2 regions of the Kitasatospora sp. NPDC098652 genome follow, and region 1 is predicted to be linked to the other one. Evidence: riboswitches for the same ligand, from Rfam matches in the RefSeq annotation. Region 1 holds a riboswitch; the other holds the start of a gene.
The links. A riboswitch is a leader RNA that binds a small molecule or an ion and turns the genes downstream of it on or off. The one in region 1 is predicted to bind magnesium.

Region 1 (5,183 bases):
ACCGTCGGCGGCGTCGTCCAGGTCTGGGTCGACCCGGCCGGCAACCCCGCCAATCCCCCGCTCGACCGCGCCGCCCTCGCCGTCTCCGCGGCCTGCACCGGCGCCGGCGCGCTGCTCGCGCTGTCCGCCCTGATCGCCTTCGCGCTGCGGCTGCGCCTGAGCGCGCTCAACCGCCGGGCCGAGGCCGGCTGGACCGCCGAGTGGGCCCGGCTGGAGCCGCTCTGGAGCGGCCGCGCCGGGCACCGCCGGGAGGAGTGAACGAGGCCGGTCCGCTCACGCCACCGTCCGTTCAGGGGGGCCGAGCAAGGTCCGGAGCCGTCAGCGGCGCGCCGTCCAGGCCGGAGCCGGGACGGGCTTGGCGGCGTGATGGGTGAGGACGGCGACCGCGGCCAGCAGGGCGAGCGCCAGGCCCAGCGCAACCGGGACGGCGGCGTGCAGGACCAGTACGGCACCGAGGAGGGCCCCGGCGAACATCCACACCGTCGAGGCGAGCCGCCGCGGTCCGGTGCGGTCCGCGGCGAGGGCGGTGATGGTCATGGTGAGCACGGTGGTGGTGAGGTCGGGGACCTTGAGCGCGCGGACCACCGCGTTCTGGCCGCCCATGGCGAGGGCGAGCAGCCCGATCAGGGTGTAGCGGGCGGGGTCGGAGCCGTGGCCGAGCACGGCCGCGAGGACGGTGCTCACGGCGACGAGCACCGCCTGGGCGGCGACGGCGGCGGTCAGCAGGTGCCCCCGGTGGCCGGGCAGGTGCCGGGCCAGGTGGCCGCCGGCCAGGGCGCCGAGCACGAAGGCGGCCAGGGCGGCCAGCGAGGCGGTGGCGGACAGGCCGGGGGCACCGGCCAGGGCGAAGCCGAGGAAGACCACGTTGCCGGTCATGTTGGCGACGAAGACGTGTCCGAGCTCCAGGTAGCTGACCGCGTCCACCACCCCGGTGACCAGCGTCAGCACCAGCAGCATCGGCACCAACGGCCCGTGCTCGGGGTCGGCTTTCAGCATCGGACGGCCTCCCGGAGGGTACGTGTGACGGTCCGTCCGTTCTACTACCTCGGCGTGCTCAGGCGAGCGCAGGGCTGCCCGGGTCGTCCGACTCGTCGTCCAGGTGCCAGTGCAGGTCCCGGACGCCGGGCTCCAGCGAAAGCCGGCTGACGACCTGCTCCAGCGCGGGGGCCACCTGCCCGCCGATCGCCACGGTGGCCCGCAGGCTGGTGGCGTCGCCCTCCTCGGTGCGGCGGGCGCGCAGGCCGGTCGGGGCGAGGCCCGAGGCGGTCAGGGCCTGGAGCAGCAGGGCGCGGATGTGGGTCTCGGACTTGCGGTCGCACTCCACGTGGACGGTGGCCCGGACGGTGGAGTCCGGGTCGCTGCCGGACTGCGGGGAGCGGTCGAGCAGCCGGCCGGCCGGGCGCAGCACCAGGTGGACGGCGAGCACCGCGAAGGTGCCGAGGGCGGCGAGCTCCAGCTTGCCGGAGGCGGCCAGCACCCCGACCGCGGCCGAACACCACAGCGTGGCGGCGGTGTTGAGGCCGCGTACACCGGCCCCGTCGCGCAGGATCACGCCACCGCCGAGGAAGCCGATGCCGGAGACCACGTAGGAGGCGACCCGGGTGGGGCTGCCGGTGTCGCCGACCGCCTCGCTGTACAGGACGAACAGGGTGGCGCCGGCGGCGACCAGGGCGTTGGTCCGCAGGCCGGCCATCCGGGCCCGCCACTGGCGCTCGATGCCGATCAGCGCGCCGCAGGCGACGCCGGTGGCGAGCCGGACCAGGAACTCGACGGTGGTCAGGGTGTGCACGACGGCACCTCCTCCAAGGGATTGCAGCAGGGGAAGTAAGGGACCACAGGGATCACGGGAAGCACGGGCCGGGGGAACGGAGGCAGTAGGAACGCACGGGTGGCGAGCCGCTGCCCGCCACCCGTCCGTACGGGCTCCGCTCGGCGGCTCAGTGGTTGAGCGCGGTCTGGACGACCTTGATGATGACCATGACCATCGCGATCAGCAGGTAGGCGCGCAGGGCGCCCATGCCGACCTTGCGGGCGGTGGACATCACCGGCTGGCCCAGCGTCTCCAGCGGGGGCATCCGCCAGTCCTCCCGGCCGGTGCGGTCGATGGGGTCCTCCTTGGTGCCGGTACGGCCGGCGGTGAAGAAGTAGCCCGCGACCAGGACCCCGACCATGCCGCAGCTGCCCATGATCCACAGGATCGCGTCCGAGCTGATGTCCGGCCAGACCACCGAGGCGGTCAGGATCAGCGAGAGCATCACCAGGACGCCGACCACCGTGGAGGTGAAGGCGTTGGTCCGGGGCCCGTTGGCCCAGGGGCCGAGCACGGCCTTGTCGTTGCAGAGCAGCAGCAGGAAGACGGTGGCGGAGGGCAGCAGCACCCCGGCCAGCACCTGGACGAACTGGGTGATCAGGCCCTGGGTGTAGCCGTTGGACAGCAGGGTGATCGTCGCGGCGACGGCCACCAGTCCGGCGTAGACGGCGTAGAAGCCCTTGGCGCCCTTGACCCCGCGGTGCAGGGAGTGCTTGATGCCGAAGACGTCGCCGATGGCGTAAGCGGTGGAGAGCGAGACGGCGAAGGCGCCGATGATCGAGGCGTCCAGCAGGGCGATGGCGAACAGTACGCCCGCCAGGTGGCCGGCCTTGTCCTCGATGCCCTTGGCGACGGCGGCCGTGTCGGAGAACTGGCCGAAGCCGTCGGTGCCGGCGAAGGCCGCCGCCGTGAGGCCGATCAGCGCGGCGGCGCCGATGATCACGATCGCGATGCCGATCCACAGGTCGACCTTCTCGTACTTCATGAAACGCGGGGTGATCCGCTTGTCGATGACGTACGACTGCTGGAAGAACAGCTGCCAGGGGGCGACGGTGGTGCCGACGATCGAGATGATGACCATCATGACGGCCGCGAGCTGGCCGGCACCGCCGGGCATCTGCGGCGTCACGAAGTCGTGCGCCATCTGCGAGGTCTTGGGGTGGACCATGAAGTAGATCGGGACCAGCAGCAGCGAGCCGACGCAGAGCGTGATGGCGACCCGCTCGAAGCGCTGGAAGGAGCCGGTGAAGGCCGAGGCGATGATGATCGCCGCCGCCAGGACCACGGAGAGGACCTTGGGCAGGCCCAGGTACCCGGCCGCCATGGTGACGCCGATGAACTCGGTGACCAGCGTGAGGGCGTTGAGCAGGAAGAGGTCGATGACGCTGAACGCGCCCCAGAACCTGCCGAACCGCTCCAGGATCAGCCGGGCGTGGCCGACGCCGGTGACCGCGCCCAGCCGCAGCACCATCTCCTGGTTGACGTACAGCACCGGGACGAGCAGGAGCAGTGTCCACAGCAGCTGGGTGCCGTAGTTCTGGCCGGCCTGGCCGTAGGTGGAGAAGGCGCCGGCGTCGTTGTCGCCGACCATCACGATCAGGCCGGGGCCGACGATCGCCAGCAGGGTCTTGAGCCGGGCGGAGAGTCCGTGGCGGGGGGTGGTGTCGTCGAGCCGGATGGTGCCGAGCGCGCCCTTGATGTCGCCGACGTGGGCCTCGTCCAGCACGGCGGACTTGGCGGGCGCGACGGGCGCTGCGGGAGCGACGGGCGCCGCGGGGGCGGTGGCGGCGGTGGGGACCTTCGGGTCCAGCATCACGTTGGTCATGGCGGGGCCTCCCTCCCCCTACCTTGAGGGGGCGTCAGGGGGCACGCAGCGGCAAGCCTCCCTGCGGGCGCACGGCATCCACGGCCGTACGGCGACGCTGAGCGGCGGCGGCCGTGCGGGCACGATGATGCTGACGACGCGTCAGTCGACCTGCGTCCGGGCATGGTTGAGCGCAGGACGAAGCGTCGGGTGAACGCGCAGGGAAGGGTTGTTACCGCGTGCCGGAGGTGTTCGAGAGCATGCGGAGGTAGGGGCTACTGTGGCCCGGACTATCGCAGTCCATGTCTCTCGCCTCCTCCCGGTCGGGGGCGCACCGTCTGTGCGCCGCATCACGACACGGCAAGGAGCACACCGGTCTTCGACGACCGGTACACCCCAACTCGTCAGAGCTTTGGCACTCCACGGCGTGTCCAGCCGGATCGGCCGGAAGCCACTTGGGATCAACCCTTAACTCGGGAAGACCTGTCCTGAACCTGGGCGTCTCTCGACGTCGTCGGGTCAGTGGCCTGTGTCCGTGAAGACGCCTCACCGAACGAGGTGCCTTTTCAAACCTCCCAAAGCATAGACCCGGCACGGCGACCCCGAGTCACCTTTTCGGCTGATCTTCGACAGCTTTGTAGAACCTTGACCAAACCTGCGGCGACTTGCTCATCCCCCACCGGCATATATAGTTCACCGACATATGCAGCTGAACAGCTCACGAGGGGGAACCATGTCCCACATCGATCCGAGCCGACCCGCGCCCGTCCTGCAGCTGGCCGGGGTCTCCCGGGTGCACGGCCGCGGCGCCGCCGAGGTGCACGCCCTGCGCGAGGTCGACCTGACCGTCCACGCCGGCGAGTTCGTCGCCGTGATGGGGCCCTCCGGCTCAGGCAAGTCGACCCTGCTCACCCTGGCCGGCGGGCTGGACCTGCCCAGTGGCGGCGAGGTGCTGGTCGAGGGCGTGACCCTCGGCGGCCTCAGCCGGGGCAAGCTCGCCGACCTGCGGCGGCGCTCCGTCGGCTACGTCTTCCAGGACTACAACCTGATCCCGGCGCTCACCGCCGCCGAGAACATCGCGCTGCCGCGCGAACTCGACGGCGTCTCCGGACGCACCGCCCGCCGGGAGGCCCTCGCCGCCCTGGAGGAACTGGGCATCGGCGAGCTGGCCGACCGCTTCCCCGACGACATGTCCGGCGGCCAGCAGCAGCGCGTCGCCATCGCCCGCGCCCTGATCGGCGAACGCCGCCTCGTCCTCGCCGACGAACCCACGGGGGCGCTCGACTCCGCCACCGGCGACGCCGTGCTCGCCGTACTGCGCGCCCGCTGCGACGCCGGGGCAGCCGCCATGATGGTCACCCACGAGGCCTCGCACGCCAGTTGGGCCGACCGGGTGGTCCACCTGCGGGACGGCGCGGTCGCCTCGGAGAGCGTCGGACGCCGCTCCGGCAGCTGCCAGGCCGCCGTCCACCGCTCCCACTCCTTCGGCTCCTTCGGCGAGGTGGCCCGATGAGGTTCGGAGCGTGGAAGCTCGCGCTGCGGATCGCCCGGCGCGACGCCCTGCGGGCC
Region 2 (5,183 bases), on a different contig from region 1:
CCGGCTCGGCGCGGTCTGCCGGATCGACCCGCCGCGCGCCCACGGCCTGGACACGGTCGGGACGATCGAGGCGATGCGGCGCGGCGAGGTGACCGTCTTCGTCGGCATGGGCGGCAACTTCGCGCTCGCCGCCCCGGACTCCCCCTACACCTACCAGGCCCTGCGCGCCTGCGAGTTGACCGTCCAGGTGAGCACCAAGCTGAACCGCAGCCACCTGGTGCACGGCCGCCGGGCGCTGATCCTGCCGTGCCTGGGGCGGACCGAGAAGGACCACCAGCGCGCCGGGGTGCAGTCCACCTCGGTCGAGGACTCGATGAGCATGGTGCACCTGTCGGTCGGAATGAAGCGCCCGGCCTCGCCGCACCTGCTCTCCGAGCCCGCGATCGTCGCCGGGATGGCCCGCGCGGCCCTGCCGGACAGCCCCACCCCGTGGGAGTGGTACATCGAGGACTACGACCGGATCCGCGACACCATGGCCGAAGTGCTGGACGGCTTCGAGGACTTCAACCGCCGGGTGCGGCTGCCGCTGGGCTTCCGGATCAAGCAGCCCGCCCGCGAGCTGGTCTTCCTCACCCCCTCCGGCAAGGCCGAGTTCTCCGCCGCCCCGCTGCCCGACGTCGTCCCCGCGCCGGGCACCCTGGCGCTCGGCACGATGCGCTCGCACGACCAGTGGAACACCACCATCTACTCGGACAACGACCGCTACCGGGGCGTGCAGAACCTGCGCACCCTGGTCTTCCTCAACCCGGACGACATGCGCGAGCGCGGCATCGCCGAGTTCGACCCGGTGGACATCACCAGCACCGCCCGGGACGGCTCCACCCGCTCGGTGCACGGCTACCTGGCCGTCCCGTACGACATCCCGCGCGGCTGCGCGGCCGGCTACATGCCGGAGCTGAACGTGCTGTGCGCGATCGGCGACCACAGCACCCAGAGCGACCAGCCGATCATGAAGCACCTCAAGGTGACCGTCACCAGGGCCTGACCGTCACCAAGGCCTGACCGTCACCAAGGCCTGACCGTCACCAAGGCCTGACCGTCACCAAGGCCTGACCGTCACCGGGCCCGAGGAGTGGCTACTCCGAGGGCTGGGGCGTCCAGCGGTGCAGGCCCTTGCGGTCGTAGTAGCGGGTCATCCCGAAGCCGAAGGCCAGGGCCAGCGCCGCCCCGACGGCGATCATGACCCAGCCGCGGGCCAGCCCGGCGTCCGAGCGGGCGTCGAAGAAGAGGATCGCCCGGATGCCGTCGCTCAGCTGCCGCATCGGCTCGAAGACGGCCAGGAAGCGGTAGAAGCCGGGCACCGCCTGGAGCGGGACGGTCGCCCCGGAGGACGGCAGGGCGAGCGCGATGAACACGAACATGGACACCAGCTGCCCGATCCCGCCGAACGCGGCGTTGATCGCCTGCACGCCGAGGCCGACGGCCAGGCTGGCGCAGTAGGCGAACACCCAGAGCAGCGCCTGGTGCGGGGCGTCCATGCCGAGGATCCCGACCGCGCAGAGCAGCACCAGGGAGGTGGTGACCAGCATGATCCCGGCGGTCATCAGCATCTTGAGCAGCAGGGTCTGGGTGCGGCTGATCGGGACGGTCGGGCGGCGGGTGTGCCAGGGGCCGATCTCGCTGTCGCTGTAGCCGAGCGCGGTGTCGACGCCGTTGTGGATGATGTTGCCGCCGATGAAGCCGGTCAGCACGGCGAGCAGGGTGAAGTAGAAGGCGCTCAGCCCGAGGCCGCTGTGGCTGCCGATCGGGTGGCCGACCTGGGTGGTGACGGCGAACGGGTCGGCGAGCAGCAGTCGGGCGGTGGCGCCGGTGTCCGGGCCCTGGGTGCCCGGGCCGCCCTGGGCCGGTACGGCGGCCAGCAGCCGCTGCCCGGCCGCGACCGAGGCCTGGTGGGCGGCGTTCTGGGCGATCTGGGCGGCGATCGAGGAGCCGAGGCTACCCAGGCCGGGGTTGGTGAGGACGGTGAGGGTGGGCCGGTGGGTGGCCCCGCCGGTGGCGAGCGCGGTGACGGTGGCGGTGAAGTCGGCGGGGACGAGCAGCACGCCGTAGACCTTGCCGGCGGCGAGCAGGTCGCGGGCGCCCGCGTCGTCGGTCTGGCGCCAGTGGACGGTGTCGTCCGGGGTCCCGGCCACCACGGCGCGGGCCAGCTGGGTGCCGAGGTTGACCGGCTGGCCGGGCGGGGGCGGGGCCTGGTCGGCGTTCACCAGGGCGATCGGCAGCCGGTGCAGGTGACCGCTCGGGTTGACGATGCCGCCCAGGTAGAGCAGCGAGAGCAGTGCGGCCACCAGGACGCACAGCACGCCGGGGAAGAGCCAGAGCTTCGGGCGCCGGGCGAGCGCCAGCGCCTTCGCTCGCCGGGGAGCCCCCGGAGGTCCTGCGGTCTGGGAGCCTGCGGTCGCCATGCCACCCCTCAGCTGCGTGTGCGGGTACGGATCCGGCGGGAAGTCGTTCCGTCGTCACGTGGCGCCCAAACCCGCGTCACCCGGACGGCTGTCACGCCTCGGCAAAGGTAAAGGTTCTACCAAGTGCGCAAGTATCGCGCTCCCGCCGGTCTATGCTTCTGGAGGTTTGAAGAAGGCACCTCGTTCGGTGAGGCTTCTTCACGGACACAGGCCACTGATCCGACGACGTCGAGAGACGCCCAGGGTTAGGACAGATCTTCCCGACCTAAGGGTTGATCCGAAGTGGCTTCCGGCCCGGGCGGGTCGGACACGCCGTGGAGTGCCAAAGCTCTGACGAGTTGGGGTGAACCGGTGGCCGTTCCGCGCGCCGGCGAGCTCCTTGCCGCGTCGATGACACGCACCACGGGGTGCGCCGACCGGGAGGAGGCGAGAGACATGGACTGCAGTAGTCCGGGCCACAGTAGCCCCCGCCCCCGCCTGTCCTCGTACACCTCCGGCATGCGGTAACAACCTTCCCTGCGCGCACATCAGACGGTGCGTCAGCACTGCGTCCGACGACACGTCCGCACTGCTCACCCCCGCACGCGGCTTCGCCGTGCCCGCACGCAGGGGAGTCACTGCTGCGCGCCCCCATCACCCCGCCTGTCCCGGGGTCCACGGGAGGAACGTCATGACCACCAACGCCACACTCAACTCCACAGTCCCGCAGCCGCGTTCGGCCGTGCTGGACGACGCCCACGTCGGCGACATCAAGGGTGCGCTCGGCACCATCCGCCTCGACGACGACGCACCGCGCCACGGCCTGTCGGCGAGACTCAGGACCCTGCTGGCGATCGTCGGCCCCGGCCTGATCGTGATGGTCGGCGACAACGACGCCGGTGCCTTCTCCACCTACGGCCAGGCCGGCCAGAACTACGGCACCCAACTGCTGTGGACACTGCTGATGCTGGTGCCCGTGCTGTACGTCAACCAGGAGATGGTGCTGCGCCTGGGCGCGGTCACCGGCGTCGGCCACGCCCGGCTGATCCTGGAGCGGTTCGGCAAGTTCTGGGGCGCGTTCAGCGTCATCGACCTCTTCCTGCTCAACGCCCTCACCCTGGTCACCGAGTTCATCGGCGTCACGCTCGCGGCCGGCTACCTGGGCCTGCCCAAGGTCGCCTCGGTGGTGCTGGCGGCGGCGATCATCATCGCCTCGGCCTTCACCGGTTCCTTCCAGCGCTTCGAGCGGGTCGCGGTGACCCTGTGCGTCGGCTCGCTGCTGCTGGTGCCGATCTACTTCATGGTCCACCCGAAGACCTCGCAGTTGGCCCACGACTTCGTGGTGCCGCAGATGCCGGGCGGCGCGGGCGAGTTGGCCGCGGTCATGCTGGTCATCATCTCGATCGTCGGCACCACCGTCGCCCCCTGGCAGCTGTTCTTCCAGCAGTCGTACGTCATCGACAAGCGGATCACCCCGCGCTTCATGAAGTACGAGAAGGCCGACCTCTGGATCGGCATCGCGATCGTGATCATCGGCGCCGCCGCCATGATGGGCTTCACCGCCGCCGCCTTCGCCGGCACCGACGGCTTCGGCCAGTTCTCCGACGCCGGTGCCGTCGCCAAGGGCATCGAGGACAAGGCCGGCCACCTGGCGGGCGTGCTGTTCGCGATCGCCCTGCTGGACGCCTCGATCATCGGCGCCTTCGCCGTCTCGCTCTCCACCGCCTACGCCATCGGCGACGTCCTCGGCATCAAGCACTCCCTGCACCGCGGGGTCAAGGGCGCCAAGGGCTTCTACGGCGTCTACGCGGGCCTGGTGATCGCGGCGGCCGCCATCACCCTGCTGTCCACCGGGTACCTGCAGGGCCTGATGACCCAGTTCGTCCAGGTGCTGGCCGGGGTGCTGCTGCCCTCCGCCACCGTCTTCCTGCTGCTGCTCTGCAACGACAAGGCCGTGCTCGGCCCCTGGGTGAACGGTCCCAGGACCAACGCCTTCACCGCCGCCGTGGTCGGCATCCTGGTCACCCTCTCGCTGATCCTCACCGCGGCCGTCGTCTGGCCGGAGATCAGCTCGGACGCGATCCTGCGGATCATGGCCGGCTGCGGGGTGGCGGGCGTCCTGGTCGCCGGGTACTCCTTCCTCTCCGGCCGCCGCGGCACCAAGGAGGACCCGATCGACCGCACCGGCCGGGAGAACTGGCGGATGCCCCCGCTGGAAACCCTGGAGAAGCCGGTGATGTCCACCGCCCGCAAGATCGGCATGGGCGCCCTGCGGGCCTACCTGCTGGTCGCGATGGTGATGGTGATCGTCAAGATCGTGCAGACCGCGCTGAACCACTGACCTGAGCCACCCCACCGACTCTCCTCCCCCCCTCTCACTTCGACTCTCACTTCGACTCTCACTTCGACTCTCACTTCGACTCTCACTTCGACCCGACGAAGGAGCATCCGCCATGGCCGTGCGCTACCGCAGGCTCGACGCCATCTTCTCGGACCACACCACCGCCGCCCCCGCCCCGGCCCCACGGCCCGTCCCCAGCCCGGACCCCGGCCTGGTGGTCGACCCGGAGCAGCGCACCGTCACCGTCGACGGCCATCAACTCGACCTTCCCTACCTGGAGTTCGAGCTGCTCGCCCACCTGGTCGGCAACCCGCTGCGGGTGCACTCCCGCCGCCAGCTGATGGAGTCCGTCTGGGGCCGGCCCGACACCGGCGACACCCGCACCATCGCCACCCACATCGCCCGGATCCGCCGCAAGCTCGGCCCCGGCCACCGGGAGGCGATCGCCACCGTCCGCCAGA

Region 2: linked by a shared signal. The riboswitch ahead of ACIQWA_RS05890 (NRAMP family divalent metal transporter) and the one ahead of ACIQWA_RS26060 (NRAMP family divalent metal transporter) in region 1 are both predicted to bind magnesium.

Annotation. Positions count from the first base shown of each region.
Region 1 covers NZ_JBIWAQ010000013.1:81,436-86,618, forward strand. Annotated here, with positions in the region: gene ACIQWA_RS26045 (hypothetical protein) at 1-258, shown strand, start outside; gene ACIQWA_RS26050 (YoaK family protein) at 319-996, opposite strand; gene ACIQWA_RS26055 (MgtC/SapB family protein) at 1,055-1,789, opposite strand; gene ACIQWA_RS26060 (NRAMP family divalent metal transporter) at 1,938-3,623, opposite strand; M-box (ykoK) riboswitch at 4,003-4,179, opposite strand; gene ACIQWA_RS26065 (ABC transporter ATP-binding protein) at 4,348-5,127, shown strand; gene ACIQWA_RS26070 (FtsX-like permease family protein) at 5,124-5,183, shown strand, end outside.
Region 2 covers NZ_JBIWAQ010000002.1:413,215-418,397, forward strand. Annotated here, with positions in the region: gene ACIQWA_RS05880 (FdhF/YdeP family oxidoreductase) at 1-985, shown strand, start outside; gene ACIQWA_RS05885 (YhgE/Pip domain-containing protein) at 1,077-2,402, opposite strand; M-box (ykoK) riboswitch at 2,575-2,752, shown strand; gene ACIQWA_RS05890 (NRAMP family divalent metal transporter) at 3,073-4,722, shown strand; gene ACIQWA_RS05895 (winged helix-turn-helix domain-containing protein) at 4,835-5,183, shown strand, end outside.